DNA from 2 places in the Pseudoalteromonas espejiana DSM 9414 genome. Region 1 is predicted to be linked to the other one. Evidence: predicted binding sites of a transcription regulator. Region 1 holds the regulator's gene; the other holds the start of a gene.
The links. The regulator LexA, encoded in region 1, represses DNA repair genes until DNA is damaged. The targets are predictions, from matches to a motif close to TACTGTATNNNNATACAGTA.

Region 1 (16,560 bases):
CGTTCTTTACTTTCAATAGCTTTACTTCCTGTATTGCTCTCACCTATTGAGGTAAATTATTTACACTTATCAAAAACGTACGAAGTCACCAACTCTATAATTATTGAAGCGCCTATAAACCGTGTGTGGCAGCAGCTTGCAAATGTAAACACCATAGAGCCACAAGAATTGCCATTTTCGCTTACCCAGTTAATAGGTGTACCTAAACCCTTAGAGGCAAATATGAATGCTACGGGTGTTGGTGCAATTAGAACCAGTAAATGGCAAAAAGGGGTTATATTTAAAGAAGTGATTACGGATTGGCAGCCAAATAAACAGATGCTTTATAGATTTGAGATAGACCCTGATGCTATTCCCGATGATGCACTCGATAAACATGTAAAACTAGGCGGCGAATACTTTTCACCTCTTTACGGTGGGTATGAGTTAAGTGAAGATAAAAGCGGCAATACCATTTTAACTTTAAAAACGACTGTGCAAGATAATACAAATTTTGGTGTTTATTCGCGAATATGGGGTGAGGTAATTTTTCAAGACTTCCATCATTCACTTTTAACATTAATGAAAAATAGATCAGAAAAGCCACTTGTCGCAGCTATTTCCCATTTTTAGCTTAAACCGCTATGGTATTAAAAAACTATTATAAGAGCACTTTATGAAATTATTAACGGCAGCAACGTTATTACTTGCCTCATCAGCGGCTATCGCGCGCCCAGCGCCTTTGGTATCTATACCAACACATGATGCGTTTTTTAATAATATTACCGCGCATTGTGGTAAAGCGTTTGAGGGCAAAGTAAGCGTAGATAACGCAAAAGGCCCAAGCTCATTTGATAATAAAAAGCTAGTTATGCATGTACGCAAATGTACTGATAGCGAGCTACAAGTGCCATTTCATGTGGGAGATGATGCATCACGTACGTGGATTATTACTAAAACGGGCAGTGGTTTGAGCTTAAAGCACGATCATCGCCATGAAGATGGTACTGACGATGCCTCAACTATGTATGGCGGTCATACACTTGATGCCGGTTTTGCACAAATGCAGTCGTTTCCAGCCGATCAATACTCTAAAGAATTATTTGTAGAGCAAGGTATTGCACAGTCGGCAGGTAATACATGGCAAATGTATATTTACCCTGAGGTATTTACTTATAGGCTAATTCGCCAAGGGCGCGAGTTTAAGGTGGATTTTGATTTAACTAAACCAATTACTCCACCAGCAGCGCCTTGGGGCTACGAAAAATAAACTATTTCTCTTTTTTTTCGGGTGCGTCACATTGTAGTAAAACGTTTAATGGTGGTTGATAAGCGCGTGGTTTAGTAGGAAAGCGTTCGTACTCTTGCACGCCTTCAAGCACTTTTAACATAAAGGTTCTGCCGCGGCATAGCCTGTCTGCGTGGCGCAGTAAAAACATACTTTGATTAGCAAAGTGTTTGTAATCGTCTGATTGTATTTCTATTTTATAGTTGTCTTCGCCAATTTTTGTTTGGTAATAATGCACTTTATTGTCAAAGTCGTATGACTTTTCTTTTTCGCCCACTTCTGCAAAGGCGGTCCCTATACCAGAAAAGGCTAGCAATGCAGCGCCAGCAATTAAATGCGGTGTGTATAAGCCTTTCATAAAAATGTATCCTTTAATTTGCGAACTTAATACCCATTAATAAAACATTAAGCACGATGTATTTAAGTTAAGTCTAACACCCAAAAAGAGAATATGTGATGTTCAAACAAATAAAACAACTGTTTGCCGCTTTTGACGAGCAACAGCCAAGTATAGAGCAACATGACTTAAAAACAGCGGTTGCAGCGCTGCTTATTGAAGTGATGCGTGCTGATACTAAACTCGACCATAATGAACAACACACCCTGACTGTAACCTTAAAAAAATACTTTAATTTAACTGATACAGAAGTAGATGAGCTAACAACAAATGCTGCGAGCAGTTTAGATGGGGCGATTGACTACTTTCAGTTTTCAAAGCAAATAAACGATCATTGCAGTGCAGCTCAGCGCATTGAAATAATTGAACTATTATGGCAATTAGCGTATGCCGATGGAGAGTTAGACCCACAAGAAGAGTACGTTATACGTAAAGTAGCAGGGCTTTTATATGTAGCGCATACCGATTTCATCGCCGCTAAAATAGCGGCGACACCATCATAAAAGTTAGCTTAATTTACTAGCAACAGAAACGAGCTGCTGCGTTAGCACTGTGACTTTTTCTGCGGTGGCTGGGTCACTGATTTGGCCGTTTTCGTCAAATACAGTAAATGCCGAAGGCACAGCAAGTTGATCAGCCAGTACTAATGAGCCAATCCCACTTAAAATGTCGCGTACATGGTTTAAGCCGCGCAAGCCACCAAGCCCACCAGGCGATGTAGCAAATAACGCCACTACTTTATTGCGAAACGCAGGCACAGCGCCTTGCTCAGTACGTGACGCCCAATCAATTGCATTTTTAAGCGCCGCAGTAATAGAGCCATTGTACTCAGGGCTTGCTAATAAAATACCATCAGCAGTGCGTAACTTATCTTTTAAAAGTTGGGCGTCGGCTGGTGTTCCTTGCGCTTCAATATCTTCGCTAAAAATGGGTAAATCTAAATCAGTGAGTTTAATTACTTCTACTTCGGCACCTGTTTGCAGAGCAAAGCGAGCTGCTTCGTTAATTAGTTTTTGATTAAAGCTGTCTTTACGCAAGCTACCCGCGAGCGCGATAATTTTTGGTGCTGACATGGTAATGGCCTTTTAAAGTTTTTGATGACGTAACTAATGTAGCAAATTTTTGCTTGTAGAAAACCCGAATTAACGCAACACTTGTGTGCGTATATGCACATAAGTAGAAGGCGGATAGCATGGCAATAAAATTTGATGATTGGCAAGATGTAAAAGTTGCCTTTGAGGTGGCGCGTCTTGGCACGCTTACAGCTGCTGCTGAGGCATTAAATGTGCACCATAGCACAGTGCTCAGACGTATTAATAACCTTGAAAAAAACTTAAATGTAAGGCTATTTCATCGTCATGCGCGTGGTTATAAAGTAACTGAAAGTGGCGATAAGCTATTTGAAACCGCACAAGCAATTGATAACTCATTAGAAGGTTTACACAACGCAATAGCTGCTGCCGACAGCGAACTAAGAGGCAGTTTACTACTTACCACGGTAAGCGGTTTTATGGATATGCTTAGTAATGTGTGTGAGCAATTTCAAACGCTGCATCCGCAAGTGCAATTAGAGGTGATTTTAGAGCAAAAGCGCTTAAGGCTTGACCACGGACAAGCACATATTGCTTTACGAGTTGGCCCTAAACCCGACGAGGGTGATTATATAGCGCAGCACTTAGCCACATTATCGGCAGGGCTGTATGCACATAAACGTTATATTGCTAAACACGGTATGCCTAAAACCTTAGATGACTTAAAGCAGCATAATTTTGTATCGGGTTTGGCGGGGTTTAATGCGCGAGTGCCTTACTTTGGTTGGGTTGATGAGTTTATTCCGCAGTCGCAAATAAAGTTACGCGTATCAGAAACCTCAGAAGCAGCGCGCGCAGTTATAAAAGGTTTAGGCATTGGTGGCTTGCACAAAAGCGCTGTTGAGGGTAACCCAGATCTAATCCCTATACTTCATGATCAACTGCATTGGGAGTTTGACTCTTGGTTGGTTACTCATCATTTGGTTCACCGCACGGCTAAAGTGCAAGCTTTTGCTGGGTTATTAAAAGCGTATTTTAGTAAAATGCCAAACGCTTAATAGCCCTTAATAAATAAGGCGCTAATATAAATACCTAGCGCCTTATTTAGCGTTTTATTGCGATTTACAACTTACGTTTTTAAGCTCAATAGACATATCTTTTTTAGGGTAATAAAGCACGCACTGATCGCCGATTATTTGTAAAACAAATTTTTCAGACTTTATATTATGCGCGCCCATTATGGGCATGCCATTTGGATCTTTACTTGTACCATGGCTTAGTAACAGCTCACTGCGTTTGGTAAAAACAGTGTCGGCCAATGTAACTAGCTTGCCACCTTTAGCTTTTATAATCGCTTGTTGCAGCGTAGCTATAACGCCTGGGTTTACCTCTGTTAGTAGCGCAGGCTTTGCAGTGGCATTATTCATACTGTTACAGCCTCCAATAAATAATAATGTTAATACTGCCACTAGCTTTGTCATTACTTATCCTTATTTAACGTAGGCCATGTTAAATCCATATTGCCACGGTTAAAGTTATCAGGTGCGTTTAAAGGTAGTAGTTGCTTACTATCGCCCGCAGCGCTTTGTACTTGCGTTTTATTACTCGCAGAGGTAGTGCTAATAGGGCACGTGCCGTTATTATCAATATGGTAAAGCGCAGTAGAGAGTATCCCTTCGCTTGGGTCGCCTAATGGGCTGTCAAAGTCGTCACTCACTACACAGCCTTTTACATCAGCATCAAATTGCGGCGAAGGCGTAGGCGTAAAGCCTGCTGCATATTCACCAAAGCCTTTACTATTAATCCCGCTAAATTGAATGGTGTAATAAGTGGTGCCGCAGTTATGTGTTGGGGTAAAACCATATGGTTTGCCACAGGTGGTATCGCCAATGAGTACAACCTCTGCGTCTATACCTTTTAAACCATTAATAAAGGCTTCTGATGCCGAACAAGTGCTCGATGTACTAAGTACATACACCTTAGATAGGTTCAAATCAGGAAGGCTTTCACCAGTGCTAAAAAAGGTTGAGTAATCAATCTCTTCATCTATAAATGGGAAAGGTGATTCAACGGGTTGTTTATCGTTTTGCTGTGTTTGGTAATAAATACGATTTTGCACATTTGCACTGCCAGCTACCATGTAGGCAAGCTGCGAAGAAAGCGCTAATAAACCGCCCCCGTTGTATCTAAAGTCTATTACTAACTCGTCTACGTTATCGGTTTTAAATTTATTTACGGCAGCAATAAGGCCTTCTTGGGCAATCCCTATATGGCTATTAAACTGCATGTACCCTACGCTAGTGCCATTTGCTGTGGTAATGGTTTTAACGTTTTGAACAGGTGTTTGCTCTATGTTGCCAGCAGTGACGTTAAAGGTTTTTTCAGCGCCATCGTTACTGCGCACAACAATGGTGTGCGAATCGCCATTAGTTGGGCTAAATAGACCTTCGTTTAGGGTATCTACGCCAGCTTGTGTGTTGGTGTTTATACTAACGCCATCAACTTCAAGTACGGTATCGCCTCGTTGAAAGCCAATTTGGCTTGCTGGTGAGTCATCTTCAAGGTAGGCAACGCGTAAAATTCTATCGGCTGAGTCGCCTATAAATGCCCAATTTATGCCATAACCTGAGGTAACACCTGATTGCGCTTCTTGAAAGTAGTCCTCAGAAGGCTCAGAAAAATGAAAGTTATCTTTTTTAGCACCTGAATCGGTCAGTTCTTCGGTTTTTAGCTGAGCAAAGTACTCAGCTACCGTATCGAATGACTCAGGGTCGTTATCGGCAATTTCGTCATACCAAAGGTAGGTTTCGTCACTCCACGAGCGAAGCCAAAGTTTTTCGTAAAGTGCTGAGCCTGCTTGGTCTGGGTAAGGCTCATTATTATTAAACGGGTCGTTACCTGTGCGCGGTGTTTCGCAAAAGTTTTTTAAATCATCCGATGGCTCAAATACTCCGGCAGTCCACGTTGGTGCTGAGCTTGTTGGAGGGGTTATTACTGGATCTGGCGTTTCATTCATGCTGCTACCGCCACCACAACCAGCAAGCGTTAGGCCTGAAAGTGCAGCAACAATAGCGAGTGATGCTTTATTATTTTTAAACATACAAAACTACTTTTTGTAAATAAGTTGTTTAAAATACTACAACACCCGCCTATTTATTCAACGTATTTGGCCCTGCTTTATGTAAATGAGTGTACAAAACACGGTTTTTAAAGTTTGCTTGCGCTACTTTTATTAGCAAACGCTTGCCTTTGCCACGCATCAAATAGCTTTTGTTGTTTGTCTGATATTTTTAAACCGTATGTTTTTTGCATATAAGCGTAGGTGTCGGCAATGCGCTTACGTGCATAAAATGGTGGCTCTACTACGCGTTGTTTAAAGTTAACTTTTACTTGGCAGCGGCCATATTGTGTGGCGTTTTGGCTAAGCATACCAAAGCGATAGTTAGATCTGTCTGCGTTAATTTCGCCAATAGCGGGGGCTAAGTTGTTTATGTCGGCTTCCATTTTTCTAAACTTAGCACTGATCTTTCGACAGTTTTTACGCCCGCCGTCTTGCCAGCATTGTAGCTGGTGGCCAAACTCCCACGCGGGCACTATGTGCTCCCACTCAATACGCAGAGCACGTACATTAACTTTGCCAGAGGAAGTTAAAGTATTACGCGGAATATAGCCACAGTTGCTAGGGTCGGGAATTAGTTTTTTACCCTGCTTTTTAATGTCACAACCGCAGTAAAGGCTTTTAGCGTTATCGGGTAGGGTTTTAATTAAGTGCCTTTTAGCCGTTGAAAAACGGGTAAACTCTTCACTCGATGCAGAAAAACAAATACAACAAGCCACAAAGGCCAAAATAAATTTAAGCATATCCATCACATACGTGAACTACAGGAGGCGCTAGTCTAAAGTTTTGCTGCTAAAAGATAAAGCCTGCGTAAATTTTAATCTGCAACGCTCAGTACACTCTATACTTATATAAAAAATAGAGAGGAGATGACCATGCTAGGTGCTTTTTCAATAAGTTTAACGGTGAAAGATATTAAAGTCTCAAAAGCGTTTTACGAAAAACTGGGTTTTAGCGAGTTTGCAGGTGAGGTAGAACAAAACTGGCTAGTAATGAAAATGGTGAGCATTTAATTGGATTGTTTTCGGGTATGTTTGATAAAAATATGCTGACCTTCAACCCTGGTTGGGATCAGCATGCACAAACCGTTACAGACTTTAAAGATGTTGATGCGCTAAGCGAATACTTTCAAAGCGCTCATATAAGCGTTGAGCCCGTGGGTGATAAAAGCTTTATTATTACCGACCCAGACGGCAATCCTATTTTGATAGACCAACATGTTTAAGCTTTTTTAGCCTAACGTTTTGTATTAATAAAATGATACCGCATAAACAAAATAGCACGCTGGTGGCTGCAAAGCTGATGAGTAACGGGTTGTTAAAATCTTCTCGCTCGTCGTAATCCATTATGTGCAGCATCCAAAAAAAGTCGAATATGCGCCATAGTGTGCTACGAACAGTTATAACTTTGCCGTTAATTGCGTTTAAATACAGCGTAGTATTAAAGGTGTCGTTAAATTGTACTTGCCACACATTTGCTTTGTATCCGACCTCTCGAGTGCCTTGTGCTAAAAGTGTGGTGCTAATTGGTTTAGCGTCGATAAGTAAATGAGCCTGCGCATTAGCGGTAATTTGTATTTTAGTGGGTGGTTCAAAAGGGCGACCCGTTAAACCATTAAAGCTTTGCTGCTCGGTATTATTGATAACAGTAATAAGCGGGGTAGTTAAAAAGTTTTCAAATAGTATTTGAGTGGGGTTAGCCACTTGGGCAGTAATATTATCGAGTGATGTGGGGTAGTCGGCTTGTGTAAATGGGTTTGTAAGTGTGCGCTTAGCAAGGTGTTTACCATGCACATATTCAAGTGGAATAGCGCTCATAACTAGGCCGCCTAAAAGCCAAGCCAAAATTTGTAAGGCAAGTAAATAGCCTAGCCACTTATGTAATTTGCGTGCACGCTTAAATATTTTTTTGCTCATATTTATCTTCTTATTATTTTTAGCGTTAGTTTATTATAGCTTCCCACGCTTTTACTGCGGCATTTTGTCGCAGTTTTTCATAAGTTTATAAATATGAGGCTTTAATTACATCAATAGATTTTAGCTAATGTTAGCTTTCACGCAGGGCATTTATTAGCTCTTGTTTGCTCATTTTAGAGCGCCCGCTAATACCCACTTCTTTTGCTTTATCGTATAACTGCTTTTTTGTGCGTTGCTCATACTGAGAGGCTTTGCCGCCCTTTACCGCTGTTTTATGAGTATTACTATTGGCAATACGTGCGGCTTTTTGTTTGCTCATGCCCTCATCGCGAAGTGCATCGTACTGATCGTCGTTTTTAATTTGCGGACCATGATCTACCATTTTAGCTCTCCTTAAAAACCGTTACTTACACAAAGTGTGTATAAATTTCATTATTGATTCGCATTATTAAGCGTTTAAGCTCGCTCTGTTAAAAAGAGCAAGTTAGGTGCCAAAAGCATTAAAAAGTGAGTTTATGAGGATTAAGTAAGGATTACTGCTTAGTTGATTTGGTATAAAAGTAAAACTGCGTTAAAGTTTGCGGTGAAACTATAAGAGGGTAAAAAGCAGACAATGTCAGAAATTCAATTTTTAAATGTAGATCTGGAGCTTGAGTCTAAACAAGATATTAGTGTTTTAGTGGCTGACTTAAAGAAAAACGCGATGGTTTTGCATTATGACAAAGACGAATATCGTCAATTGGCGCGTATTGAAGCTGCGGGCGATATAAGCACGCCAGATAAAGCAATTAACCACTTATGTGAACTAATAGAATCGTGCTCGCGCAATGCGCTAAAACAGTGGCTTAGTTGCTCGCGAAGAACGTTTGATATTGGCTTTGAGTCGGGCACATCACCAAAGTGTTTTAACCAAGCCCTACATGCAGATACATTACTACGTATATCTGCAATTGGCGCAGGTATGGAAATTACAATTTACCCGATTGATAAGTAAGCTATTACTTTCGCTCAACCACTGCTGCGGTCATTTTTGATACGCAGCAAAGCTCGTTGCGGCTATTAGTAATTTTTATTTCCCAAACCGAACTGCGTTTACCAATATGAAATGCACGAGCCGTTGCTGTTAACGTCCCATTGCGTGACGCTTTTAAATGGCTTGCACTAATTTCCTGCCCTACACAGTAAAACTTTGTAAAATCAATGACAAAATTGGCAGCATAACTAGCAACCGTTTCGGCAAGTACTACATTAGCGCCGCCGTGTACCATTCCCATTGGGTTATGGTGCTCAGGAATTGCAGGCATAGTGGCAACTAGGTAATCGTCGCCTATTTCGGTTATTTCTATCCCCATGGTTTTCATTAAAGTGCCTTGACCGCTTATTCCTTCATCTAATTGTTTGCAAAGCTCTAATGTAATGGGTTGGTGCCAAATACTCATAACTACTCCTTTGAATTAAAACCTTGTTTATAGCATTTTAAATATGCAAATTTTATAATTACCTAAAATGTACACATATGTATTTAGTTTAGCTATTTAAAACACAATTTAAATTTGCGATTTTTATTTAACTGTATATACTCACAGTTAAATGTACTGTATGGAAAACCAGTTGTATGCGACCATTAACGAAACGCCAAGCTCAAATACTCGAACTAATAAAAGTTTTTATTAAAGATACTGGTATGCCTCCTACACGTGCCGAAATCGCACAAACACTAGGCTTTAAAAGTGCCAATGCTGCCGAAGAGCATCTCAAAGCGCTTGCTAAAAAGGGCGTAATTAAAATGAAACCTGGCGCAAGCCGTGGGATTCAGTTAATTGAAGAAGAAGAGCCTGAGCAATTAGGCTTACCACTTATAGGCCGTGTTGCGGCGGGTTCTCCTATTTTGGCGCAAGAACACGTGGAGAGCCATTGTAAAATTGACCCTTTAATGTTTAAACCAGCAGCCGATTTTTTACTGCGTGTAAACGGTATGAGCATGAAAGACATAGGCATTATGGACGGCGACTTACTAGCTGTACACCGTACTCAAACGGCTGAAAACGGCCAAGTTGTGGTTGCACGAGTTGATGAAGATGTAACCGTAAAACGCCTAGAAAAAGCAGGTCGCAAAGTATTATTACACGCCGAAAATGAAGAGTTTACGCCAATAGAAGTAGACCTTGAAAATGAGTCGTTTAATATTGAAGGCTTAGCCGTAGGCGTAATAAGAAACGCCGATTGGATGTAATTTAGGCCACATTAAGCAATAAATTTACAAATGCACACTTGTTAGTGTGCATTTTTGTTTTAAAACCCACCTTTTAGTAATACTAAAGCAGCCATAAAGTTATTTAAGCTGTAAACTTTTTTGCACTCGCACTTAACTCCTCTTTTATATGATACACCCCCTAGTTTTACTCGCTATTTAGCAATTAACTTGTGTTTAAGCTGGCGTAATTAAAACTTATTTTAAAATATAACTTGTTTGTTTTTTATACTAAAACTTGCTTGTTGTATGTTTTTTAGCTAATTATTAATTTGCTGGGCTAACAATAACTCACAGCTTTTCGGTTTTGAGAACACACAAATACACATTCTTTGTTGGCGCAGCTATACCAATCAAAACAAATTAGGTTGGTTAAATAATAAAAATAACGAATAGGCGTTTAAGCCGTATGCCTCTTCGCTTTGCATTAGCAATAGCATCAAAGGAGCCGTCACATGGGTAAACTGACCTCTACCTTGTGGCTTATATTGATTGTGTTTCCACAGCATGTAATGGCCAATAGCCAATACAATATGCGCAAGGGCGTAACCGATATAAGCAATAATGTATATCAGCTGCACATGACCATATTTTTAATATGTTGTGTGATTGGGGTGATAGTGTTCGCAATTATGTTTTGGGCACTGATTCATCATCGTAAATCTAAAGGGGCAGTACCTGCCCAGTTTCATGAAAGTACTAAAGTAGAAATACTTTGGACTGCCATTCCATTTGTTATTTTAATTGCCATGGCAATCCCTGCCACTAAAACACTTATTGCAATGGAAGATGCTAGCAAGGCCGATTTAACCATTAAAATTACCGGTTCGCAGTGGAAATGGCATTACGAATATATGGGCGAAGATGTAGAGTTTTACTCTATTTTGTCTACCCCCCAAGATGAAATAGCCAACCTTGCCAATAAAAATCCTAATTATTTACTTGAGGTTGATAAACCTTTAGTGCTGCCAATAAATCAAAAAGTACGTTTTTTAATGACCTCAGATGACGTTATTCACTCTTGGTGGGTACCCGATTTTGCAGTTAAAAAAGATGCCAACCCCGGATTTATAAACGAAACGTGGACCAACATTAACGAAGAAGGCATTTACCGCGGACAGTGCGCTGAGCTGTGCGGTAAAGATCATGGCTTTATGCCAGTGGTGGTTGAGGCAAAATCAGAGGAAGATTTTAATGCTTGGCTTGCCGATGCCAAGCAAGCAAAGCAAAAAGCGGCATTAGCCGATGCAGCATTGCTTGATCAAACAATTCCTAAAGAAGAGTTAATGACCTTGGGCGAGCAAGTATATATGGCAAGTTGCGCTGCGTGCCATCAGCCAACAGGTATGGGCTTACCGGGCGTATTTCCTGCGCTTAAAGGCAGCCCCATTGTGCTTGGTGATATAAAAGATCATATAGATATTGTAATTCATGGCCGTCCTGGCACTGCTATGCAAGCTTTTGCTAAACAACTATCAATAAAGCAACTTGCGGCAGTCATTACCTACAAACGCAATGCGTGGGGTAACGATACGGGTGATGTAATTCAACCTAGTGAAATTCAGGCAGCACTTGATGCTGATGGGGAGGCGAACTAATGAGTAGCATAGCAGAACAACCAAACGCCAATGAAGCTCACCACGGCCACCACCCTGCAAAAGGCTTTAAGCGCTGGCTTTACACAACCAACCATAAAGACATTGGCAGTTTATATTTAATTTTTTCACTGACGATGTTCTTAATTGGTGGCGCAATGGCCATGGTAATTAGGGCTGAATTATTTCAACCCGGATTACAGCTTGTCGATCCTCACTTTTTTAACCAAATGACTACAGTGCATGGGCTAATCATGGTGTTTGGAGCCGTTATGCCTGCTTTTACAGGGCTGGCTAACTGGATGGTACCACTGATGATTGGTGCGCCCGATATGGCACTGCCAAGAATGAATAACTGGAGCTTTTGGATTTTACCGTTCGCATTTTTAATTTTGCTTGCATCATTACTTATGCCAGGCGGTGGCCCAGCATTTGGCTGGACTTTTTACGCCCCACTTTCTACAACCTACAGTAACGACAACACCGCGATGTTTGTGTTTGCCGTGCATATTATGGGGATTAGCTCAATTATGGGGGCAATAAACGTTATTGTGACCATAGTTAATTTGCGTGCCCCTGGCATGACATGGATGAAGCTACCATTATTTGTTTGGACATGGCTAATAACTGCGTTTTTGCTAATTGCTGTTATGCCCGTACTTGCAGGTGCAGTAACCATGGTATTGACCGATAAATATTTTGGAACCAGCTTTTTTGATGCTGCCGGAGGCGGCGATCCGGTGATGCTTCAGCACATATTTTGGTTTTTTGGTCACCCCGAAGTGTACATTATGATTTTGCCTGCCTTTGGCATTATATCGACCATAGTGCCTACCTTCTCACGTAAAAAGCTATTTGGTTATGCCTCTATGGTTTACGCCACTTCTTCTATTGCTTTACTAAGCTTTATTGTTTGGGCGCACCATATGTTTACTACAGGTATGCCGGTGGCTGGCGAGCTGTTTTTTATGTACGCAACCATGCTTATATCGGTGCCAACTGGGGTAAAGGTATTTAATTGGGTGGCTACCATGTGGCGAGGCTCAATAAGCTTTGAAGTACCCATGCTATTTAGTATTGCCTTTATTGTGCTGTTTACGTTGGGTGGGTTCTCTGGATTGATGTTAGCCATTACACCGGCTGATTTTCAGTATCACGATACCTATTTTGTGGTGGCGCATTTTCACTATGTATTAGTAACCGGAGCCATTTTTTCGATAATGGCGGGGGCTTATTATTGGCTGCCTAAATGGACCGGCAATATGTTTAATATTACTTTGGCCAAATGGCATTTTTGGCTATCGCTTGTCAGTGTAAACGTATTGTTTTTTCCTATGCATTTTGTAGGGCTTGCAGGTATGCCTAGGCGTATTCCCGATTATGCGCTGCAGTTTGCTGATTTTAACGCCATTATAAGTATTGGTGGGTTTGCCTTTGGTTTATCACAGCTTTTATTTGTAGCCGTGGTAATTAAATGCGCCCGTGGTGGCGATAAAGTACCAGCAAAAGTGTGGGATGGAGCTGAAGGTTTAGAGTGGGAAGTTGAATCGCCAGCGCCGTATCATACCTTTTCTACCCCACCGGAAATTAAGTAATGACTCACGCGCCATTACTTAAACGCTTAGTACTTATTTGTATAGGTATGTTTGCTTTTGCGTTTGCCTTAGTGCCCCTTTATGACGTGTTTTGCGACATAACGGGGTTAAATGGCAAGCCGTCGCTTGAGCAAGCAGAGCAAAGTACAAAAGTAACTCAAAACCGCGAAATTGGCGTGAGTTTTACAACCCATGCGCAAAGCGGCGCGCCATTTGTTGTTAAGTCAAAAGAGTACAGTGTGGATGTAAAACCTGGCGCTATGCGCGAGGTAATGTTTAGCGCTAAAAACAACAGCAACCTCGATAAAGTAATGCAAGCTGTACCTTCAGTTTCACCAGGTAAAGCGGCTAAATATTTACATAAAATTGCCTGTTTTTGTTTTGACCAACAACCTTTAAAAGCAGGTGAAGAACTTGAGTTTAAGTTGCTGTTTTACGTTGATACCGCTCTACCAAGCGATATAGAAGAGCTAACTTTATCTTACACCGTATTTGATATTAGTGAGCAGCTAGTAGCGAGTAATAACTAGCCTGCATGTCTAGTGTAAAACTAGGAGCAAGTAACATGAATCAAGAATATGAAAATTACTACGTACCAGAGCAAAGCCCGTGGCCAATAGTAGGCGCTGTGGCATTATTTTTTATTGCGGTAGGGGCGGCTCTTACCGTAATGAACGTAGGAAAAGAAGGCGGTAGTGGGGTTTATTTATTATATGCAGGCATAGCTGTACTTTTATATATGCTGTTTAGTTGGTTTAAAAATGTCATAAACGAGTCTGCTCAAGGCTTGTATTCAGCGCAAATGGATCGCTCGTTCCGACAGGGTATGAGCTGGTTTATTTTTTCTGAAGTAATGTTTTTTATGGCCTTTTTTGGCGCTTTATTTTACGCGCGAATGCTTTCTGTGCCTTGGTTAGGTGGAGCTGGCAACAATGCGATGACTAATGAAGTTTTGTGGCCCACCTTTGAAGCGGTTTGGCCGCTGGTGACAACGCCAGCAGGGGATACAACTCAAGCTATGGGTTGGCAAGGCTTACCGCTTATTAATACGCTTATATTACTCGCTTCATCGGTTACTTTGCATTTTGCTCACGTAGCAATAGAAAACAACAAACGTACGCCACTTAAAGTATTTCTAGGGGCAACTATTTTATTAGGTGTTTGCTTTTTGGCTCTGCAAGTAGAGGAATATGTTCATGCCTACAACGATTTAAACTTAACGCTTGATGCCGGAATTTATGGTAATACCTTCTTTTTGCTAACCGGTTTTCATGGCATGCATGTAACGCTTGGCACTGTGATTTTATTGGTGGTGTTTTTACGAATTTTAAAAGGCCACTTCACTAAAGATAAGCACTTTGCATTTCAAGCTGCTGCTTGGTATTGGCATTTTGTAGATGTGGTGTGGCTGTGTTTATTCGTATTTGTATACGTGCTGTAGCAGTTAAAGGCGAGTGATTGGTTTGTATAAAGCCGAGTTTTACAGCGGTTATCACGAGTATTAACACCACGACTGAAAATAACACGCGGCGGCCTAAAAAGTGTGACATAGGTCGTTCGCCCGTTTTACCCGACACCATAATAAATAGCGCTCTAAACAAGTTAAAAAGTATAAACAATAACAGCAGCACAATAATAATTTTAATAATCACTGGGTTGACCCTTTATGCAGTTAATTTTAAGGCGTAAACAAAAGCTTAGCTCATATATTGCACTTTGTGTGGTGGCAATTGTTGTGTTGGTGTGTGTGCGTTTAGGGTATTGGCAATTAGAGCGAGCCGCCCAAAAAGAACAGCAGTTAACAGCTATAGCCAAAATGAAAACTCAAGGTGTTATGAGCTGGCAGCAATTAACTACGTTACCTGCAAACTGGAATAAAACAGGTGTGCTAGTTGAATTAACCGGAAAAATAGTAAATCAGCAGTACTGGCTATTAGACAATCAAGTTTACCAAGGGCAAGTAGGTTACGATTTACTCGTGTTGTTTAAACCCAACCAAGGAAGCCGAACATTATTAGTTAATTTGGGATGGGTTAAGGCGCCTATATCGCGCAGCGAATTACCAACTATTCAGCTCCCTAAAGGCTTTATAACTTTTAATGCGCAAATAAAAGAGCAGAACTTAAGTGGGTTTAGTTTAGAAACCAACAACGACCCTCAAGACCTCCCAAAGCGAATTCAAACAATCGATTTAACAACGCTGAGCAAGCAAAGCCAGCATCCCTTATTTAAGTTTATGGCTTATCGCCAAGGCGCTGGAGATACACTTGCTACTCCGCACTACAAAGCCGTGGTAATGAGCCCGCAAAAACACCAAGCTTATGCTGTGCAATGGTTTTTAATTGCGCTTGCGTGCGTTTTGGTGGCTTTTTTTGCCAATAAAAAGAGGAACCGCAATGAAAAATAATCCCTTAGTACTTTTTATAGTGTGCTGTTCAGTACCGCTGATATTAGCCTACACAGCTTTAAAGTTAGATTGGTTACCTACAGCCATTACGAATAATGGCGAATTTTTACAGCAAGAGATCAAGCTTGAAAATTGGCAGCAACATAATCCAAAACAGTGGACTATTGCGCTTAACTATTCTAACGAATGTAAAAGCTCATGCAGTGAACAACTGAGTGCGCTAAATAACTTATATGTGGCACTCGGTAAAAACCAAGGCAAGGTCGATATGGCGGTAATGGGTGCACCTAAAGCTCAAAACCTACCCTGGAAAACCTTTAATGCGCAGCAAAATTTACAGCCCGCAAGTTTATATTTAATTGACCATATGGGACTGGTTGTACTTGAGTATCCATTTAAAGAACAACCGCAAGAAAATAGGCTAATTCAAAAGGGTTTATTAAAAGATCTAAAAAAATTACTTAACTATTCTCGTTCGAGCTAACAGCTCACTTTAATGGGAGATTGCCATGTATAAAAATTATAAAAACTGGGTACTTGCAACAGGATTATTAGCCTTGTTAGTGGTTGGTCTGGGCGCATATACACGTTTAAGTGATGCAGGCTTAGGTTGCCCCGATTGGCCTGGCTGTTATGGTTTTTTAACCGTACCAAAACACGAGGCTGATATAGCACTTGCTACACAAAGCTACCCAGACATGATGTTTGAAACCGCAAAAGCATGGAAAGAAATGATTCATCGTTACTTTGCAGGCGCTTTAGGAATACTCATATTAGCTTTATTTGTATTGGCATTTATAAAACGCCAATCACCAACTACTCCCGTTAAACTTCCCTTAGCGCTGTTGTTATTAGTTGTATTTCAAGCTGCGCTTGGCATGTGGACCGTTACCATGAACCTGCAGCCACTTATTGTAATGGGTCATTTATTAGGTGGTTTTAGTATTTTATCGCTGATTACACTTTTATATTTACGCTTAACG
Region 2 (16,560 bases), 350 kb from region 1:
ATGCGGCATACCCGCCAGCAATGCTTTTTGAGTACCCATAACGGCAAAAAAAGCTAAGCCGAACGCATCAGCAATTTGCAAAGTGTAATGCGGAATCGATTTTTGCTTATTAATAAGTCGAGTAGTGATCAAGACTGCGGCTAAAATGGCATAAAAGTAACTTTGGTCATGAAGCCAAAACACGGGAACATCCAAAATAACATCGCGAACTGTCCCACCACCAATCGCTGTGACAGTTGCCAATACCACAACACCAAAGCCATCCATTTTCTTTTCGTGCGCAACTAAAGTGCCCGTAATAGCAAACACAGCAATGCCTATTAAATCAAACCAATGGTACAGTTCAGTCATGTGTAACAGCCTAAAAATATTTGTGTTGTTTTAACACAAACAATATAAAGTTTTAAGTAATAACGCTTTTTTAGAGAAGTTTATAACATTTATAGAATATTGCTTGGGGGTATAAACCTGAGAGTGTTTAATGAGGAAATAAACATAAATTTTAGGCATAAAAAAACGCTTTAGGCGTGTCGATTTAATAAAACTTATTATTTCAGTGGTTGCGGGAGCCTGAGCTTATGAAAGGTGAATGCCTAACGCAGTGAAGACGACCTTTGCTGGCTAATGGAAAGCTGAGACCGACGAGCTATCCATTGCGCTGAATTTTAGACATAAAAAAACACTCATATAGAGTGTCGATTCATTCTAACATTTTATTTCAGTGGTTGCGGGAGCCGGATTTGAACCGACGACCTTCGGGTTATGAGCCCGACGAGCTACCAGGCTGCTCCATCCCGCGCCTGAAATATGTATACTTATTTAGCGTTGCTTACATTACAACGTGGCTGCCAACTCCCTAAAGGAAATTGGTTGCGGGAGCCGGATTTGAACCGACGACCTTTGCTGGCTAATGAAGAGCTGAGACCGACAAGCTTTTCCTTAACTAACATTCTACAGTAACCTCAATCCTCTAGAAGAAATTGGTTGCGGGAGCCGGATTTGAACCGACGACCTTCGGGTTATGAGCCCGACGAGCTACCAGGCTGCTCCATCCCGCGCCTGTATATTTTAAGTCTATCGACTACTTAATTTAATCTCTTAAGTTAGAGTTTTACAGTAACCTCAATCCTCTATAGGAAATTGGTTGCGGGAGCCGGATTTGAACCGACGACCTTCGGGTTATGAGCCCGACGAGCTACCAGGCTGCTCCATCCCGCGCCTGTAATTTCTTTGAAATAGTTTCGTGTTAATCACGAGCCTGTTTCGAAGAGAGCGCTATAATATAGGAATAAACTTATATTGCAAGGCTTTAACTAGTTAATTGCGTTCAACCGAACAAAAACCAACCAAACCACTCTTTAAATAGCTACCTTTGATGCGGGCTTATCATTTTTTGAAACTCCCAGTCAGGGTGTCCCATAACAATAAAGTCTGGATTTTCTGTGCTCTCGCGCTGGTTGTAAGTAAGAGGGTTAAACTCAGCATCGGTTATACAACCGCCCGCTTCCTCTACAATTACTTGAGAAGCCCCAGTATCCCACTCACCTGTTGGACCAATTCTTAAAAAGCAATCGGCTTTGCCCTCTGCAACAATACACGCTTTTAACGAACACGAGCCAACGGCGATGGTGGCAAACTGAGTATTTAAATACTGACTCACAGCCTCAATTTTTTGTCTGCGGCTTACGGCAAGCGTTAAGTTATCGGGTGTTGCTACCGACATTTTAGTATCGCTGCCATTTTCACGCTTAAACGCACCGTTATTTGCAGTAGCAAAGTAAGTAATACCTTTGGCTGGCCAATGAATAACCCCCAGCACAGGGTGGTTGTTTTCAATAAGCGCAATATTTACGGCAAAGTCACCACTTTCTAAAATAAACTCGCCAGTGCCATCCATAGGATCAAGTAACCAATACCGCTGCCAGTTTTGTCTGTCAGCTAGGGCCGGAATAGGCGTTTCTTCTGACATAATTGGAATGTCGGGTGCAAGTGCCTGCAGGCCAGCTACCAAAACATCATTAGAAGCCAGGTCAGCTTTTGTAACTGGGGTACTGTCAGACTTTTCTTGTTGGCCAATATCATCTTTTTTATAAATAGCCATAATTACATCACCTGCACTTTGTGCAAGCGCTATACATGGCTCTAATAATTTATTCATTCGCAGCTCCAGACGCTAGGTATTTATTTAATAATAGCAAAGCGGCAACACTGCGAGCTTCGGTAAAATCTTCTTGCTCTAATAATGACTGCCAATCAGTTAATGGCCACTTAACAACCACTAACGGCTCTGGCTCATCACCAGGCAACGTTTGCGGATATAGCTGCTTGGCAAACAAAATATGCATAGTGGCATTAAAATAACTTGGCGCCATAGACACCACTTTAAGCGGCTCAAAAAACTCAGCGCCAAAGCCCACTTCTTCTTTAAGCTCTCGATTTGCTGCTTGCTGTGGGGTTTCGCCCGGATCTATTAACCCCTTCGGAAACCCTAACTGATAGTCGTTTGTACCAGCGCAATACTCTCGCACTAGTAGCATTTCGTTATCGGCAGTAATAGGCACAATCATCACTGCACCTCGGCCACCGCCGCGAATACGCTCGTACTGGCGCTCTTCGTTATTAGAGAATTTAAGTTCTAACGATTCAACAGTGAATAGGCGGCTTTTAGCGACGACATCATTGCTGATAATTTGCGGTGGAGTTGGGTGCTTTTTCTGTGTCATTGGCGTTATTTTGCTATCATGGCAGTTGTGCTTAATCATAAACTTTTCACAAGGAAAAGCCCATGCTAAATTGGTCAAAAATCGATACCGTTTTACTCGATATGGACGGAACATTACTCGATTTACATTTCGATAGTCATTTTTGGCTTAATGTTGTTCCTGAGCAACTTGCACTCACTCGCAATATAACCCTTGATGAAGCGAAAGCCGATATGCACAAACGCTATCAAGCGGTAAGCGGGCAAATACAATGGTATTGCTTAGACTATTGGGAAGAGCAACTTAATTTGCCCATTATGGAATTAAAGCGCCAAACACAGCATTTAATACAAGTGCGTGAAGATGTACCTCACTTTTTAACTGAGCTGAAAAAAGCGGGTAAAGAGCTAATATTGTTAACTAACGCCCACCCTGAAAACGTCATGCTCAAATTTGAACACACCGCCATAGACAATTATTTAGATGGTGTGGTGTCGACTCACCAATACGGAGTGAGTAAAGAGCAGCAAAGTTTGTGGCATCAAGTACAAAAAGACTTAGGCTTTAATAAACAACGTACCCTGTTTGTTGATGACAGTGTGCCGGTGTTAAATGCCGCTAGAGAATACGGCATCGAGCATTTACTTGCGGTTGCTAACCCAGACAGTAAGCAACCACATAATGTAATAGCCGATTACTTAAACGTTACCGACTACCGTAAGCTTATTTAACCCTTCGCTGGCTTTGTACTAAAGTCAGCTGCCTTAGCTTCTTTATGGCCACTATATATTCCATTATATGAACTTTTAACATCCAAATCAGTTTGTATAAAACGTATGTGACAAAAATTCACTCTGGGATATATGCGAATATCGTTACAAGATTCATTTTTTATCTCGAAGGTAATAGATGATGGGTTATTGTGACCAAATGTAGGTGCAACATAATTAGCGCTAAAGTTAATGTTCAGCCCCACTCTAGCGTAGCAGGATAGCTGACTTAGCTCTCCGCACAAAAAACTAGGTAAACTCAAAGACTCAACAGAAGCCCCCAATATAAAATCACCTGGTTTTAATACATACCCTTCAATTGGAATTTGTATCGCTTTAAAAAAAGATTTCGTATCTGTAGATTTAGTATCAATTTCTCTATCGTGCTGTTCCATTAAAAGTATGTGGTCACTTAGCCTAAGTAAATAGCTTGCAGGTCTGAATGAGCTTTCTTTAAAACCCTCAATGACAAGCTTACCTTCAATTAGTTCTTTTTTTATGCTTTCGGAACTTAATACCATTTAATAGACCCTTGTTACTAATTCTGAGTTACTACCAGGAAAAAAGCTCGTATTGATCTCTTTAATAATTTCAGGAGGAATAATATAAGTTTCGTTAGAATTGGATTTGAGTATGGAGCATGCCTGATAATCAAGCACATAATGCTTATTTTGATCTTCATATAAAGTAAGAGATTTAAGCTCTATATCATCTAATGACCAGCGATTTATGATTGTTGGTTTATCGAAACCAACATGATATTGAGGGGCACCTTTTTTTACATATAACAGAAGGTCTGCTTTAGTTAAAAAAGCGGCTTCTGCAGCAAGTGAATCACTGCTAACACAACCTGAATCAGGCTTAATAAAAAAGCATCTAGCATCCGTTGTAAACAAGTATTTTTCTATTTCATTGACAGGTACTTCATTTGGATAAACGTTTATAGAAAATGAGTTTAAATATGATATTGCGATACCATTTAATATCGAAATTATGCCTTTCCCAACTTCATCTACATAACTATCCATAGCTAGGTTTTTAACTAAATCAGTAAAAAGAAAAGCTCCTATGCCACCGCAAACAAATATGAACTTTGTTGATGGGTTGTTTGCAATAATCACTGGTAAATCTTTGAACACATCAGGAGTGATATGCATATTTCTATACCCCCACCATGGCACATCAATTTCGGTACTAGCTTCAGAAATAGCACCACCGCCAGTTAGTCTTATAACAACAGTTTTCATTTCAACCAACCCATGGCATTAAAAATCTTGCAAGCACCGTCAGTTAATTCTTCTTTCATTTTTTGAAGTTCATTCAAAGAAACCCATTTAATACTTTTAACTTCGGCACCAAGTTTTAAACTATTCTCATCTATGATTTCATAAGAATTAAAAACATGCCAATCATGTAGATCACCACCGTGACCACATTTGTCTGTTAAGTCATCAATATGAAAAATATAACTTAAGCTACTTATGCCCAACCCTATCTCTTCATTGACCTCTCTCTCAACAGCATCAGCAAGCGTATTATCTTGATACTCAACATGCCCTGCAACAAGACTATACTTTCCTTGGTAAAATTCTTTGGCTTTTTCAATTAGGAGAATTTTATTATTATTAGTAAAAATAGCAGCGACTGTTATATGTTTAATTTTATTGTTTATTTTAACTTCCCTAATACCTGTACCCGTCAATTGTTCAAAGTTTTCTTCTGCATAAAGTTCTTCATTTATAGAATCACTCAAATTAGATATAGCCTTATAAGCAGTTCCTATTCTGTTTTGTAAAAATTTTAGCCTAGTACGAGTTTCTTGATCACCACTAGATGCATGAACATCTGTTGCATAATTAAATAAATCATCTGTTTTTATGCCCCTTGATATTAGCCATTCTGCTAATTCTAATAATGCCTGCTTTTCAGCCTGCTCTATTGGCTGGTTTAATAATTCAATACATTGAACTTCATTACCACCTTTAAAGTTTTTAACAGCATTACTAAGAGTATGTATTATTTCTGAATCAGTGCTCGCGATACGAAATCGATATAAATTATTAGCAAACTTTAATGGACCAGGTTGTAATTCAACAAACTTGTTTTCTATTAGGCGAATTTTGCACCCGGGGTAGCTTTTTTTATATAAATAAACCGACGTTTTACAGTAACTCTCTTGATTATCCTTAATGTCTTGAAAAGAACGCAACACTCTAAATACACGACGGGTAATATCCATTTCTACATGTGCTTTTTTATTGCGAACCTTTACAAATTGAAATGGTAAAGCACCAACAGGGACTTCGTACTCCTTCATTAATTCCAAAATTGCTGAGTCTGTTTTAACATTTGGACTGCAAAGATAGAAATCTATATCAACTTTAGTGGAACTTGTTTGATAGGCTTTTAAATCTTTTAATATATCGTGGGATAGTTGAGAGGTGGTTGAGAAAATTGATATTGTCATTTCTCCACCCATGGCGCACAACTCTTTAACTTTTTCTTTAAAAAGATCATTATCAATATTTTCATTACTTAAATCGCAATCTACAGCTAATTGCTCTTCAAACTTGATAAGTAGTTTTTCTAAATCAGCTGGCTTAATAATTTGCGACAGAGATTCTTTGAGAATTAACCTTTTATAAAAGGGCTCTTTTAGAGCTTTAGTAAAAAGCTCCTTAAAATCTTCTGAAGTAAGGTAGCTGCAATCTATACAATTGTGGTTATCATTAACAAGTAAAATAAATATTGCGGCTTCGAAACTTGAAAGCTTTTGAATTACAGTTTTATCTATTTTTTTATTAAAGGAGGATAGCGGAAAAACAAACTCCTCTTTTAACCAAAAGGTATAATCAGCCAAAGAGTCGTAATTAATAGATTTTTTTATTATTTTTCTCTTCTTAAATACATAAAGTAACCTTCTCAGGCCAAGAAATGTAAGATCGATGTCATTTTTTCGCATAAAAAGATAAAGCTCAACAATTATAAAACCTGCAATACTTCCTAAAGCTCCAATAGCAATATCTTTATTGAAAATATAAAACACTAACCAAATTAAGACTGCTGAAATTACTGCAATAATATGTTGCATCATTTAGTAAATCCTTTTAACTAAGTTGCTATGTGGCGTGGATATACACGCCATCTATCTAAGAAAGCTACTTCACGCCAGTATGGCCAAAGCCGCCAGTTCCACGCTCAGTTGCTTCAAACTCATCGACAAGTACAAAATCAGCTTTAAGTACTGGTATAAACATCAATTGAGCAATTCTATCACCAGAGTTTATTGCAAATTCATCATTACCCCTATTCCATACTGAAATGAATAACTCACCTTGATAGTCTGAGTCAATTAATCCGACTAAATTACCCAGTACAATCCCATGTTTATGACCCAAACCAGAGCGTGGTAAAATAGTCGCAGCCATTCCAGTGTCCTGCATATTTAAAGCAATACCAGTAGGTATTAGTTTAGTTTCGCCTGGTGAAAGTCGTAACGCATCATCGATACAAGCTCTAAGATCAATCGCTGCTGAGCCATCTGTAGCATACTCAGGCATAGGAATTTCAGTACCAACTTTAGGATTTACAATTTTTAATTCAACTTTTTTCATTTTAAACTTTCTACTCTAAATAAATTTATAAAAATAATACAGATAATATAACTTAACGACCAGCCGAAAACTCATGCCATGAGTTGATCAGGTCAACAAAATCTTCAAAGCCACAACCACTCACTAGACCATTTTCTTCAAGCATTAAATCATCATCTTGGTAGGCAACTAAATCTTCGCTGTCTTGATGCAGCGCATGCGCTTCAAATAAGGCTTCATCTTTAGAGAGTATTAAATCTATTTCTTGGCCTTTTAGAGTAACTGGCTCGTAGCTTGTTTTTACCGAGGTAATAAGTGCTTGCACCATAGCCACTTTGTCTTTGCCAATCTCTTCATTTAGCCAACGGCCAATTATTGCGTGTTCGCTGCTTATTTTAATGCGCAGCCCACTAATAGGGTCACGTATAAATTGATATTCCATAACTGTTACTTATTAAACACTAATAGCGCGATTATACCCGTAAATTAGCTTAAACGCCGACTCTAAAAAGCAAAATAGCGCCAATGGGCGCTATTACTTATTTTATAATCACTAATCTCTGGAGCGGTATCTCGCGGCGTCAATTATTGCCCAAACGTATACTATGGCGGCAATAATCCCTGGCACAACTAAAAACCACAGTGCGGCACCACCAAAAAAGAAAATAGCAAATAGTAAAGCAGCTAAAATACGCCCTTGTACTAATTGACCTAAACCGGGAAAAAATATATTACATAGTGCTGCAATAACATTACCGCCTGAACCTTGTCCTGACATACTCACCTCTGTAGTTAATTAATTTTAAATTTTAGTTATTTACTTACTATCACACTTTATGCCAATTTATTAAAGCTTAAAAATCAGGTAGTTAAATTAACACTAAATAAATGCTTTAGTATTTTTTACTAAATATAGGTCAATTTGATTATTTTTATTTTTAAATTTAGTTATTTATAGACGCTAAAAACTAGCCAGCTAATTGGTTTAAGGGGTTATTTTTAGAATAGCTGTTCATAAAAACAGTATTTTATTTAGCCTAACAAAAACACCTGTTATACTGCTCTCATTATTGATTGAAAAGGCGTAACGATGGACGTTTCTGAATTACTCGATGGCTTAAATGACAAACAACGCGATGCCGTTGCAGCCCCACTACAAAACATGCTGGTATTAGCAGGTGCTGGGTCTGGTAAAACACGAGTGCTGGTTCATCGTATTGCGTGGTTAATGCAGGTTGAGCAGGCCTCTGCTTATAGTATTTTTGCGGTTACTTTTACCAATAAAGCAGCTAAAGAAATGCGCACGCGAGTAGAAGAGACCTTAAAAGCACCGGTCGGTGGTATGTGGATTGGTACTTTCCATGGCTTATCGCACCGTATTTTGCGCGCTCATCACCGAGAAGCCAACCTGCCAGAAGCCTTTCAAATATTAGATTCTGACGATCAGCTAAGAATGATCAAGCGCTTATTAAAATCAATGAATATTGATGATAAAAAGTGGCCAGCTAAACAATTTGGCTGGTACATAAGCGCTAAAAAAGACGAAGCACTTCGCCCTAAAGATATTCAAGCCTACGATATAAACGAACAAATGATGCTGCGTGTATATGCCGCGTATCAAGAAGCGTGTGACCGCGCGGGTTTAGTCGATTTTGCTGAAATACTATTGCGTAGCTATGAGGTGCTCAAAAATAACCCTACACTGCTTCGCCATTACCAACAGCGCTTTGCGCACATGCTGGTAGACGAGTTTCAAGATACCAATACCATTCAATACGCATGGTTAAAGCTGCTCGCAGGCGATACACAAAGCATTATGATTGTGGGCGACGACGACCAAAGTATTTATGGCTGGCGCGGCGCTAAAATAGAAAATATAAAACGCTTTTTAACTGACTTTGACGCCGAAACTATTCGCCTTGAGCAAAACTACCGCTCAACCGCGACTATTCTAAAAGCATCTAATGCGCTTATAAAAAACAACTCAGAGCGCATGGGTAAAAGCTTATGGACCGATGGTAATGAAGGCGAACCTATTTCTATTTATGCTGCGTTTAACGAATTAGACGAAGCCCGCTTTGTAAGCAGTAAATTACGTAGCTGGTTAAATGCCGGTAATGCGTTGCAAGACGCCGCCATTTTATACCGTAGCAACGCGCAATCTCGTGTACTCGAAGAAGCCATGCTACAAGAAGGCTTAAAGTACCGTATTTACGGTGGTATGCGATTCTTCGAGCGTCAAGAAATTAAAGATGCACTATCGTACTTACGCTTAGTAGGTAATCGCCAAGACGACGCTGCATTTGAGCGTGTTATTAACACCCCTGCCCGTGGTATTGGTGATAAAACATTAAGTCATATACGCGACTGCGCACGTGCTGAGTCACTCCCGCTTTGGTACGCAGCTAAAGCTATTGTTGAACAACAACACTTATCTGGCCGCGCCGCAGGTGCAGTATCTAAATTTGTAGAGCTGGTTGAGCACATAGAAGACAAAATTAGCGACCTTACATTGCACGAGCAAGCTAAATACGCTATTCAAACCTCTGGCCTTATGGCTATGTACCAAGCTGAAAAAGGCGAAAAAGGCCGTGCCCGCGTAGAAAACTTAGAAGAGCTTATCAGTGCCTGCGATCAGTACGAGCTCCCTGAGGAAGAAGAGTTTAGTTCGCCACTACAAGGGTTTTTAGCTTATACATCGCTTGAATCTGGTGAAGGCCAAGCCGATGAGCACGAAGACGCGGTGCAAATGATGACGCTTCACTCAGCCAAAGGCTTAGAGTTTCCACTTGTGTTTATGGTGGGTGTTGAAGAGGGCATGTTCCCTTCGCAGCAAAGTAATGAAGAGTCTGGCCGCTTAGAAGAAGAGCGCCGCCTTTGTTACGTAGGCATGACCCGCGCAATGGATAAATTATATATTAGCCACGCCGAAAGCCGTCGTTTATACGGGCAAGAAAAATACCACAGCCCTTCACGCTTTTTACGTGAAATACCAGAAGACTGCGTTGAAGAAATTCGTATTAAAACGCAAGTGTCGCGCCCGCCTGCTGCGGGGCGTTTTAGTGCATCAGTCAGCCATGCTGTATTTGAAGAAAGTGGCTTTAACTTAGGCCAGCGCGTACTACACGCTAAGTTTGGTATAGGGACTGTACTTAATTACGAAGGTAGCGGCGCGCAATCACGAGTGCAGGTAAACTTTGATGACCTTGGCAGTAAATGGCTAGTAACCGCGTATGCACGACTTCAAGCTGTATAAGCACAGTGTTGAGCAATTAACACAACAACTAACTGGCGCAAAGCATCGCCAGTTAGTCCTTATTACTGGCGACTCTAACTGGTGTTATGAATTACTAAGTACTTTAACAAGCTCATATAGTGTTAAAGTACTTTCCAAAAGCTCTGAGCTTATAAGCGCAAGCTGGCCCGAACATACCCATCAGTTATTAGGTCAAGAATTCCCGCATGCTGTTTACGATGGTTTTAGTGGTATTTACCCTGATAAGCTTGCGGCACTTGCCGGTACAGTAAAAGCAGGTGGCGTTTTATTTTTATTACTACCAACGCTAGCAAGCTTAACTACATGGCAAGATCCTGCTCTTAAAAGCGTGCAATCTCACGGGCACAGTAATCAGCAAAGCTATTTTAATTTACGCTTTGCTCAGCTAATTCATACTCTTCCTGCACTGCATTTTGATCAGCAAACTGCATTTAAGCAAAGTGAACTAAAAAGCGGTATTACTAACAATATTGATTATTTACCTCAGCAACATTGTGTTGAGCAAATAACTAAAGTAGCAACTGGACGTGCCAACCGGCCTTTATTAATAAACGCTGATAGAGGGCGTGGTAAATCTGCTGCGCTTGGGCTTGCAGCTGCCGCACTGCCAAATAAAAATATTATCGTGTGTACCACCCAATTTAGCGCAACCCATAGCACCTTTAAACATTTAGCTAAAACATTACAAGTTGAATACAACAGTAAACAAAAACAATTAGCTAATCTACAATATATGGCGCCCGATGCGCTTATTAGCCAGCTTCCACAATGTGATTTATTACTTGTAGATGAGGCTGCAGCTATTCCTGTACCGCTATTATTAAAAATGCTCGAGCACTATCCCCGTATTGTATTTGCAAGCACGTTGGTAGGCTACGAAGGGAATGGTAGAGGCTACACTATTCGCTTTACTAAACATATTAAAGCCACTTACAAAGCAGCAAAAGTTATTACACTTAATGAGCCATTACGCTTTGCTAAAGGCGACCCGCTTGAGCAACACATTCGTACTCTTTTAGCTCTTGATGCTCAATATAATGAATTAGCTAATGTAAATGCATGTATTGAGCACTTAGAAGTTACTCAACAGCAACTAATTAACGATGAAACACTACTTCAGCAAACTGTGGCACTGCTTGCGCTGGCTCACTACCAAAGCAGCGTTAATGATTTACGCCAATTACTTGATGCCCCTTCACAAAAGTTATTTATAAGTACCTGCAATTCTTGTGTTGTTGCCGTATGTTTAGTTGCCATAGAAGGCGGCCTAGACGCTGAATTAGCCGAAAAAATAATTAGTGGTGACCGCCGCCCACAAGGCCACTTAATGGCGCAAACGCTCGGGCAATTAACGAGTAAAACCTGTTACTTAACAAAGCCAAGTGCTCGGGTTATACGCATAGCCGTTGCTCCTAACTTACATAACCAAGGCACAGGAAAAGCGTTACTGAATTATTGCCAGTTACAGTTAACGCCAACATGTCGATATTTAGGGGCAAGTTTTGGCGCTACCGCAACGCTTTTACGCTTTTGGCAATCACAAGGGTTTGGTGTAGTTAAACTTGGTTATCAGCGAGATAAAAGCACAGCAGAGCACTCCGCTTTAGTTGTTAAATATTTATCAGGGCAATCAGCTAATTTACAAAGCTTAAAGCAACAATTTAAACATGATTTATTTTATGGGTTATTAACCTACTTTAGGCTGCTTAATGTTGAGTTAGTAGCAGAGCTAATTGATCATTGCACTGATGAAGTAACGCCACATATTCAGCCAATAAGTTTACTCAATAACTTAAGTCGCTTTAGCGCAGCACCAAAAATTTGGTATTTGCTTAATCACTCACCTTCATACTTAAATAACCTAGTAAAAAAAGATAAGCATCTATTAATACAAATGGTTTTGCAAAATCATAATACAGAGCAGCTAATAGCTGAATATGATCTTGGTGGAAAAAAAGCTTTAGAGCAGCAGTTCAAACAAGCAGTTAAATCGCTTATTAAAAAAGAGCACACTCTTTAAGCTATTTATTTAATTTGTTCTATCCTTAAGGCATAACAGGGCAATTAAAGATAAAGGTATGGAATTCATTAACTTTCAGGTGGGATGTAAAACAATTTCACTTAAAATTCTCGATATATTACTCACTGAACGCTTTGATAATAATCTCACCACACTACCCAATAACAATAAGAGCTTTATTGGTGTAAAAGATTACATGGAAACCCCCACGCCAGTATTTGATTTAGGTGTTATTTTAAATGGCAGCTCTACTGAGCAAAGTAATAAGTTAGCTCTTGCGGAACTAAGAAAGTCGCAAGACACACTAAACGGTTGGTTTAACAATTTAGAAAAAAACATCAATATAGAAAGTGGCACCATAAACAACGACGAAGCTCAGCTACATAGCTTTACCGTGTTTTATAAAGAATTTAAAACTGATAATGCCGATTTAAAAAACATTATAGATAAGTTTGATAGCCCTACTAAAGAGCTTATAAATGTAAGCAACCAAGCAGTTAATGCTCATAATAACCAAGAACATAAGCAAGCGATAAAATATTTAGCGAGTATTAAGCGCAATAGCCTAATGCAATTACTACGCTTGTTTGAATCAGCAAAAGAGCAAATCACACTCGACTATAAGCCTATCATTGTTTTTACTACCAAAGATGGTTTAAACCCACATGTTGGACTGCTGGTTGATAAAGTTGAAGACAACATAGATTATAAAAAAGAAGACATTAAACCACTCGATAAGTTAACTGAGGTAGGTTTTGATATAGACCCGCAAACAAAGGGAATGATGCGCGGGCTAATAAAACTAGCTGAAAAACACAGTGTGCTAATTGATCCAAGTGCAATTTTTAGACCCGACCACTTAAGCGATCACAGCAGCGATCACAGCAGCGAAGAAACCCAAGCATATGGCCTATTTTAAAAACAAAAAAGCCGAGCACAAGCTCGGCTAATTAATTCATAGTAACTCATTATACAGTAGCAATAATATCTTCAACTGCTAAACGTGCTTTAGGTTTACCATAGTTCCAATCTTCTTCAGCAACTGGGTAACCCATAGCAAGTGCCACTTCACAAATGTGGCCATCAAGCTCTTCGCTAAACTTTTCACCAATCAGTTCAGGATCAACACCTTCCATAGGTGTAGAGGCAATATTTAAGCGCGCTAGAGTATGCATAATGTTACCAAGCGCTAAATAAACCTGCGCCTTGGTCCAGCTACCGTTATAGCCATTTTCATCTGTGTTCATTTCTGCAAATGCATATGCGCCCATAAAGTTATCGCGCATTTCTGCTGGCAGGTGGCCCGAGCTTACTTCTACATCTACACGCTTAGAGAACTTGTCTTTAGTGTATTGTGGGTCATAGGCAAGTAAAAGCGTATGAGATGCCTCTTTAGCGTGTAACTGGTTAAACTGATGCTTGTTTGCAAATGTATCGTGTAAACGTTGCTTACCTTCTTCACTTTCTACTAGAACAAACTTCCAAGGCTGAGAGTTAATAGAAGAAGCAGACAGACGAATAGCTTCTTTAATTACTTCCAGATCCTCTGATGAAATACGTTTTGCTGAATCATATTTCTTAGCAGTATAACGATTATGTAAGTCTTTAATGATTTGATGAGACATGCTCTTCTCCGTCGTAATGTAAGTATGTAAATACAAGATGGAGCAAGTGTATAGCTTTTATTATCAATTGATAATCAGCAAAATCCTTAAAAGACTTTCTAAAAAAATTTGATAATAGGTAAAGCCATTTCTCTCAAATAATTGATCAGACTGCAGCGATTAGCACTTTAATGGCCGACTGCGATAATGAGTGATCTTAGTGTGATTTTTTAGCGTCGGGGTCGGTGCGCTTTTCAACCAAAGCCATTAAATCGAACTTATTTAATATTGATTTATAAGTTACTACTGGTTTTGTTTTTTTATATTTTGAGTCGGTGTGCTGTCGTAGTGCCCACAGCGGTGGAGGGTCACAGTGAAATGCTTCACTATCATCCGCCAATGCATTTGATAGCTAAAACACTGTTCACAAAGAGGCGCTTCGCTTAGGAGACGCTGCGCTTTAGAGAAGAAAATGCTGAATTTTACTTTTCTTAAGACGTAAAAAAGCCGCTTCATTTCTGAAGCGGCTTTCTCGTATTTGGAGCCTGGCAATGTCCTACTTTCACATAGCAAATGCTACACTATCATTGGTCGGGGCTCGCCTTCGAGCTGTTTTGTTTCGCTACTGAGTTTGGCACGGGGTCTTGGCTGTTTATTAAATCCCAGACAGCAAAAAACCCGTCACATTGCTGTAACGGGTTTCTCTTATTTGGAGCCTGGCAATGTCCTACTTTCACATAGCAAATGCTACACTATCATCGGCGCTGTTTCGTTTCACTACTGAGTTCGGCATGGGGTCAGGTGGGTCCAAAACGCTATGGTTACCAAGCAAATTAGGGCGTCAGTCCGTTTTCACGTACCAACTAAATCTGGAAAATATCTGATAATATTTTTTAAGTCTTTCTAAGTAATATCTACTCTAGCTATTAACTTCTGTCGCTTGTTTCTGTCACAAAACGCGTTTGGCGTTGTATGGTTAAGCCTCACGGGTAATTAGTACAAGTTAGCTTAATGGCTCACACCACTTCCACATCTTGCCTATCAACGTTGTAGTCTTCAACGGCCCTTCAGAGACTTTAAAAGTCTAGTGAGAAATCATCTCGAGGCCTGCTTCGCGCTTAGATGCTTTCAGCGCTTATCAGTTCCGAACGTAGCTACCGGGCAATGCCATTGGCATGACAACCCGAACACCAGCGGTTCGTTCACTCCGGTCCTCTCGTACTAGGAGCAACCCCTCTCAATTCTCAAACGCCCACGGCAGATAGGGACCGAACTGTCTCACGACGTTCTAAACCCAGCTCGCGTACCACTTTAAATGGCGAACAGCCATACCCTTGGGACCGACTTCAGCCCCAGGATGTGATGAGCCGACATCGAGGTGCCAAACACCGCCGTCGATATGAACTCTTGGGCGGTATCAGCCTGTTATCCCCGGAGTACCTTTTATCCGTTGAGCGATGGCCCTTCCATTCAGAACCACCGGATCACTATGACCTACTTTCGTACCTGCTCGACGTGTCTGTCTCGCAGTTAAGCTGGCTTCTACCATTACACTAACCGTACGATGTCCGACCGTACTTAGCCAACCTTCGTGCTCCTCCGTTACTCTTTGGGAGGAGACCGCCCCAGTCAAACTACCCACCAGGCACTGTCCGTAACCCCGATTCAGGGGCCAACGTTAGAACATCAAAACTACAAGGGTGGTATTTCAAGGACGACTCCACAACAACTAGCGTCGCTGCTTCAAAGTCTCCCACCTATCCTACACATGTAGGTTCAATGTTCAGTGCCAAGCTGTAGTAAAGGTTCACGGGGTCTTTCCGTCTAGCCGCGGGTACACAGCATCTTCACTGCGATTTCAATTTCACTGAGTCTCGGGTGGAGACAGCGTGGCCATGGTTACACCATTCGTGCAGGTCGGAACTTACCCGACAAGGAATTTCGCTACCTTAGGACCGTTATAGTTACGGCCGCCGTTTACCGGGGCTTCGATCAAGAGCTTCTCCCTAAGGATAACCCCATCAATTAACCTTCCGGCACCGGGCAGGTGTCACACCGTATACGTCATCTTGCGATTTTGCACAGTGCTGTGTTTTTAATAAACAGTCCCAGCCACCTGGTCACTGCGGCTCCCGTCCGCTTAGAGAGCAAGTCTCATCACAGATAGGAGCGTACCTTCTCCCGAAGTTACGGTACGATTTTGCCTAGTTCCTTCACCCGAGTTCTCTCAAGCGCCTTAGTATTCTCTACCTGACCACCTGTGTCGGTTTGGGGTACGATTCGGTATAATCTGAAGCTTAGAGGCTTTTCCTGGAAGTATGGCATCAGCAACTTCACACCCTTGGGTGCTCGTCTCGTGTCTCAGCCTAACAGCAACCCGGATTTACCTAAGTCGCTAGCCTACTCACTTTCACATGGACAACCATCGCCATGCTTGCTTAGCCTTCTCCGTCCCCCCATCGCAATTATACCAAGTACGGAAATATTAATCCGTTTCCCATCGACTACGCCTTTCGGCCTCGCCTTAGGGGTCGACTTACCCTACCCTGATTAACATGGGATAGGAACCCTTGGTCTTCCGGCGTGCGGGTTTT

Region 2: a site for LexA is predicted at 8,072-8,091, ahead of uvrD (DNA helicase II). Genes of this name have one in related genera too.

The regions. Positions count from the first base shown of each region.
Region 1 is NZ_CP011028.1:3,509,618-3,526,177, reverse strand. Features, by position in the region: gene PESP_RS16070 (SRPBCC family protein) at 1-612, shown strand, start outside; gene PESP_RS16065 (hypothetical protein) at 656-1,249, shown strand; gene PESP_RS16060 (hypothetical protein) at 1,251-1,625, opposite strand; gene PESP_RS16055 (tellurite resistance TerB family protein) at 1,724-2,167, shown strand; gene PESP_RS16050 (NADPH-dependent FMN reductase) at 2,171-2,737, opposite strand; gene PESP_RS16045 (LysR family transcriptional regulator) at 2,857-3,753, shown strand; gene PESP_RS16040 (hypothetical protein) at 3,808-4,176, opposite strand; gene PESP_RS16035 (S41 family peptidase) at 4,176-5,795, opposite strand; gene PESP_RS16030 (endonuclease) at 5,903-6,562, opposite strand; gene PESP_RS20730 (hypothetical protein) at 6,689-6,826, shown strand; gene PESP_RS20725 (VOC family protein) at 6,844-7,038, shown strand; gene PESP_RS16020 (hypothetical protein) at 7,013-7,729, opposite strand; gene PESP_RS16015 (DUF7218 family protein) at 7,860-8,111, opposite strand; gene PESP_RS16010 (hypothetical protein) at 8,343-8,723, shown strand; gene PESP_RS16005 (PaaI family thioesterase) at 8,728-9,168, opposite strand; gene lexA (transcriptional repressor LexA) at 9,345-9,962, shown strand; gene coxB (cytochrome c oxidase subunit II) at 10,436-11,578, shown strand; gene ctaD (cytochrome c oxidase subunit I) at 11,578-13,170, shown strand; gene PESP_RS15985 (cytochrome c oxidase assembly protein) at 13,170-13,700, shown strand; gene PESP_RS15980 (cytochrome c oxidase subunit 3) at 13,736-14,611, shown strand; gene PESP_RS20720 (DUF2909 domain-containing protein) at 14,514-14,822, opposite strand; gene PESP_RS15970 (SURF1 family protein) at 14,837-15,577, shown strand; gene PESP_RS15965 (transmembrane cytochrome oxidase associated protein) at 15,567-16,061, shown strand; gene PESP_RS15960 (COX15/CtaA family protein) at 16,087-16,560, shown strand, end outside.
Region 2 is NZ_CP011028.1:135,351-151,910, reverse strand. Features, by position in the region: gene PESP_RS00745 (trimeric intracellular cation channel family protein) at 1-351, opposite strand, end outside; tRNA gene PESP_RS00740 (tRNA-Met) at 723-799, opposite strand; tRNA gene PESP_RS00735 (tRNA-Met) at 982-1,058, opposite strand; tRNA gene PESP_RS00730 (tRNA-Met) at 1,142-1,218, opposite strand; gene cysQ (3'(2'),5'-bisphosphate nucleotidase CysQ) at 1,367-2,158, opposite strand; gene nudE (ADP compounds hydrolase NudE) at 2,151-2,723, opposite strand; gene yrfG (GMP/IMP nucleotidase) at 2,786-3,433, shown strand; gene PESP_RS00710 (dCTP deaminase) at 3,430-3,993, opposite strand; gene PESP_RS00705 (hypothetical protein) at 3,994-4,719, opposite strand; gene PESP_RS00700 (NUDIX hydrolase) at 4,716-6,566, opposite strand; gene dut (dUTP diphosphatase) at 6,631-7,086, opposite strand; gene PESP_RS00690 (YacL family protein) at 7,139-7,507, opposite strand; gene PESP_RS00685 (hypothetical protein) at 7,619-7,843, opposite strand; gene uvrD (DNA helicase II) at 8,156-10,321, shown strand; gene PESP_RS00675 (tRNA(Met) cytidine acetyltransferase TmcA domain-containing protein) at 10,299-12,362, shown strand; gene PESP_RS00670 (chemotaxis protein) at 12,421-13,281, shown strand; gene PESP_RS00665 (NAD(P)H-dependent oxidoreductase) at 13,331-13,987, opposite strand; rRNA gene rrf (5S ribosomal RNA) at 14,681-14,795, opposite strand; rRNA gene PESP_RS00650 (23S ribosomal RNA) at 14,939-16,560, opposite strand, start outside.